2 regions of the Bacteroides celer genome follow, and region 2 is predicted to be linked to the other one. Evidence: riboswitches for the same ligand, from Rfam matches in the RefSeq annotation. Region 2 holds a riboswitch; the other holds the start of a gene.

Region 1 (2,211 bases), 2.7 Mb from region 2:
TTTTCTTTAATGAGTTCTTTGTATCAGGGTCTAGGTAACGTTGATAGCTCCAATTCCACTTGGCAGAGGTTTGGAATACCCATTGTTGGCTGAATTCTTTCTTGTATTGACTTTGTATGAAAGTGTTTTTATCCCACAGGTGTTGGGTAGAATGGTCGTCGTAGAAAGTGGTAGCTTTGGGTAGTCCCCGGGAGGATTGGAAGTAATAGGCTTTCAGCCGCCATTGTTCTTTATCGGAGAAGTTACCGTAAAGTCCGGCTTCAGCACGGAATGTTTGTACATCTGTATTCTTCCGTTTCTCACGTGAGGACAGATCTCCTTCTGCACTTCCATAGCGCAGTGTATATGGATAATGTCCGTCAGAAGACATCCATTCGCCATTGACTGACATGCTCCATGTTTTATTGAATTGTTGTTCCAGCAGGAGGGAGGGATTGACTAATCCCCAGGAACCTGTTTTGAAAGCTCCTGCTATGTTGGTCTTTTTGTCTTTTGTGAACTGTGGGGTAAGTGTCTGGATATTCAAGATGCCTGCTGACGCAAAGAAGCGGGCAGGTTGGAAGATGTTATCGCTTTGTCCGTTGTTTAGAGAAAGTCTGTCTACGTTATCGAGTGAGAAACGCCCGATGTCGATTTGTCCCGTTTGGCAATCGGTTAGGGTGATCCCGTCATAGCCAACAGCGGTATGTTGTGCTCCCAGGCTTCGTATGGATACAGTTTTTAGTCCGCCAATACCTCCGTAGTCTTTTACGGTCACTCCGGCAAAGTGTTTCACTGCGTCGGATACTTGCAAGGCGTGCAGGTTTTTCAGGGCGTCTTTGGAGAATACTTGCAGGGGAGCGGTAGAACGTACTTCGCGAGTCTGATAGATATCTGATACTGTTATTTCAGGAATAGAATATGTATGTGTCGTATCTACCTTTTGCTGTTGTGCAAAAAGTGGTATGGATAAGAATTGGCAGCAGAATACTGCAAAGATCATTTTCTTAAATGTTCTCTCTTTCATTTATTCCTTATTTCAGTCTGTTGCTATTTAAAAGTGTCCGGGCGAAATCCCTTCGACCGGACACGCATAAATAAACTTGGCAGAGTTTATTCGTTTTAACACACTTTCTCTGAATTAGAGTGATGAATGAAATGATAGACGACTTGTCCGGTTCATTAGACTCAACGCTTTTTCCTCGAAAGCAGTGAAACATAATTGCATGGTAGGTCTTCTGACTTATTCCTGTTACAAACGCCTTCCCAGATTATTCTCCAGTGGCAATGAGTGAATTGCTTGTAACATGCATGGAACTTACAGCAGCGGGACTGTTCAGGATTTACACCTGATTCCCTTTTAATTGCTTCCCCCGTAAGGGAGTCGCAAACCAATGCGGGACAAAGATAGGGAGTTTATTTGTTTTTTCCAAGTTGGGGGATATTCTTTTTCTTTCGTCCTGATACGAAAGAGAAAGAACCAACTTGTTTTCTTCGATATTTTCTGTATTTTTGTAAATGAGACTGTCACTTATTACAAAATTTACCAAATTAGCGGATTTTAGAGGCGGGTATTGAGTTGCCCGCCTTTTTTATTTGTTTGACATAAGATTAGCTTTTAAAAAGTATCTTTGTCTATGTCCAACGTTGGACGTATGAAACAGATTTATTGAAACATAATTGGTCGTTTTTTATAGGGGATGCAGCGGTATCCACCTATTTTGTTCCTTACTATACGGTTTTGAACTAATTCATTTCGGTATGGTTTTGAAGCAAATGATACTTTAGCAAACAAGTATTGAAACGGTAGCCCGTGAAATAATATAGAATTTACCTAACGTACAAACGTAGGTTATCTACCGTGTGAATGTCCGTTACCTACTGGGCGAGCATCAACAACCTACCAGACAAAAGTCGGTCATCTGCCGGACGAACAGTTCATGAGGGACACGGGAACAGAAACGGCACCGACGAAGTGATCCGAACCGACAACGGCAGCATCCAAAGCCATCTTCTCTGCCCAGTATTATTGCTGTTGTTTATAACAGAAATAATACTTTTACTTACTCTTCTTTACTCTTCTCTTCTCTACTCTACTGGTTTTCATTGGCTTTTCCCCCTTTACTGGTGGGCGTTTCAGCGCTTTGTACACCCCTCTCCGAACACCCTCATTTTTGTATCGTTTTACTCTAGTTCAACATTAGTTAAGTATTCTTCGATAGCTTGTGCGGT
Region 2 (2,211 bases):
AGACTGTACCAAGGCTTAAAATAGTTTTGAAAAGAGCCTTGCACAAACAGATTGGTATCCCACTGCCGGTCCTGATGGCGAAACTTACCCGGCTCTTCTCTTACCGCAGCTCCGGGATATCCTCGTTCTGAATTGTATAGGTATGCTTTGGCTTTCCATTCTCCTTTGGGGACTTTTCCGAAGAATGCATTCTCCAAACGTAACATTCTTACGTCTCCATTTTGACGAACAGCTGTTGTGTCGTAACCATCTTTCTTGGCGTATGTGAATTTATATCGTCCTGATGTATACATATACTCCGTACTGATGGAACTGCTTATTCGTTCGTTGAAACGATGTTCCCAAAGTAGTGACGGATTGATGGTAGAGAATGAACCGCCTTTCACCCCGATGTTCAGATTGTTTTTCTTTTCCCCTTTGAATAGGGGTTTTCGTGTCTGCATATATATGGCACTTGCGGAACTATAATCTTTGGCAGGTTGGAAGATGGCACTTTTTTGACCATTATATAGTGAAATGACTTCCATATTATCTAATGAAAAACGGCCTAGATCGACGACTCCATTTTGCGCATTTCCTAATTCAATACCATCGTAAAATACTCCGACATGATGACTGCCCATACTTCGTATATTGACGGTTTTTAGTCCTCCAATACCTCCGTAATCTTTTATCTGTACTCCGGAAAAGTAGCGCAAAGCATCAGCAACGGAGTAAACATTGAGCTTCTCAAGTTCTTTGCCGGACAGAATCTGTACAGGAGACATCTTTTTTTGCATCCGGTTGCTGTAGATAGTAACTTCTTTGAGTTTGAGAAGTGTATCAGACAGAGAAGTCTGATGCCGAACCCTGGACTGGGAAATGGCCGGTAATGTGGTAAATAGAGATAGAATCAAACATAATATCCACCGTAAATGGATATAATGCTTATTGTATGAATGGACTTGAATAGAAAGCATGTCTTTTATTTTATAGGTATAAAAAATCCGTTTGTTCAGATCTGAATTCAATCTACACAAACGGACATATAGCTATTATACCAAATAAAAGATAATTGCTTATTTTCTATTTGACTACTACCCGAAATCCCGCAGGTGTAAATCAGAACATCAAGGCAGGTCTTCTGACTCATCCCATTTTGCAACGCCTTCCCAGATAAACTATCCAGTGACTTTTGTGTTGCAATTTTGCTCTTTGATTACAAGGAGCGGAGATTTACAGCAGCAGGTACTGTTGCCGGTTTACACGGCATTCCCTTTTCATTCCTTAACAACGCAAAAGTTGTTCAAGGAAACCTTAACGGCACAAAGTTAGAAAGTTTTTATTAATTAGTTTGTTTTATTCTAAAAAAATATCCCATTGACCAATAACAAATATTCCGGCATCTGATCCTATTCTCTCCATTTGTTAGTGATCAATTGGATGGAAAAGGATATATTAATATGTTATCCCAACGACAGAATCAATATTTGTGCCGTCAATACTCGCAGAAACATGGTGAGCGGATACACCGTAGCGTAGCCGACGGCAGGCGCATCACAGGAAGTCAGGTCATTGGAGTAAGCCAATGCCGGCGGATTGGTGGTAGAACCAGCCAGAACTCCGATAAGCGTGAAATAATTCAGCTTGCAATAATACCGTCCTATCAATCCCGTAATCAGAAGTGGCAGGATGGTTATGATTACTCCGTAGCCAACCCATATATATCCTCCGCCATGAATGACTGTGTCTACAAAGCCTTCGCCTGCTCCTAAACCTACGCAAGCGAGAAAGATGGAAATACCGATTTCACGAAGCATCAGGTTGGCACTCATGGTGGTATAAGTAATCAGCTTGTATTTCGGACCGAAACGGCTAATCAGGATAGAAACGATGAGCGGACCGCCTGCCAATCCTAGTTTCACAGGTTGCGGAATTCCGGGAAATGCGAAAGGAAGACTTCCCAGAATACATCCTAAAGCGATACCTATAAAGATAGGAATCAGGTTCGGATGATTTAAGCGTTTCATGGAGTTGCCAAGTACTTTCTCTGCATGGGCAACAGCCAGTTCGGAACCTACAATGGTGACACGGTCTCCCATTTGTAACTGTAATTGTGGAGAGGCTACCAAGTCTACTCCCGAACGATTGACGCGGGTGATGTTTGCTCCGAAGTTATTTCTGATTTTGAGTTGTGAAAGCGTTTTCCCGTTCAATTCCGGTTTAGTAATC

The links. Region 2 has a riboswitch for cobalamin ahead of CJF29_RS04650 (TonB-dependent receptor). Riboswitches for the same ligand answer to the same signal wherever they lie in the genome.
Region 1: another riboswitch for cobalamin. It lies ahead of CJF29_RS16025 (TonB-dependent receptor plug domain-containing protein); the one in region 2 lies ahead of CJF29_RS04650 (TonB-dependent receptor).

What each region holds. Positions count from the first base shown of each region.
Region 1 covers NZ_CP178209.1:3,915,529-3,917,739, reverse strand. Annotated here, with positions in the region: gene CJF29_RS16025 (TonB-dependent receptor plug domain-containing protein) at 1-1,006, opposite strand, end outside; cobalamin riboswitch at 1,190-1,390, opposite strand; gene CJF29_RS16020 (DUF5106 domain-containing protein) at 2,164-2,211, opposite strand, start outside.
Region 2 covers NZ_CP178209.1:1,254,827-1,257,037, forward strand. Annotated here, with positions in the region: gene CJF29_RS04650 (TonB-dependent receptor) at 1-959, opposite strand, end outside; cobalamin riboswitch at 1,096-1,314, opposite strand; gene CJF29_RS04655 (putative transporter) at 1,446-2,211, opposite strand, start outside.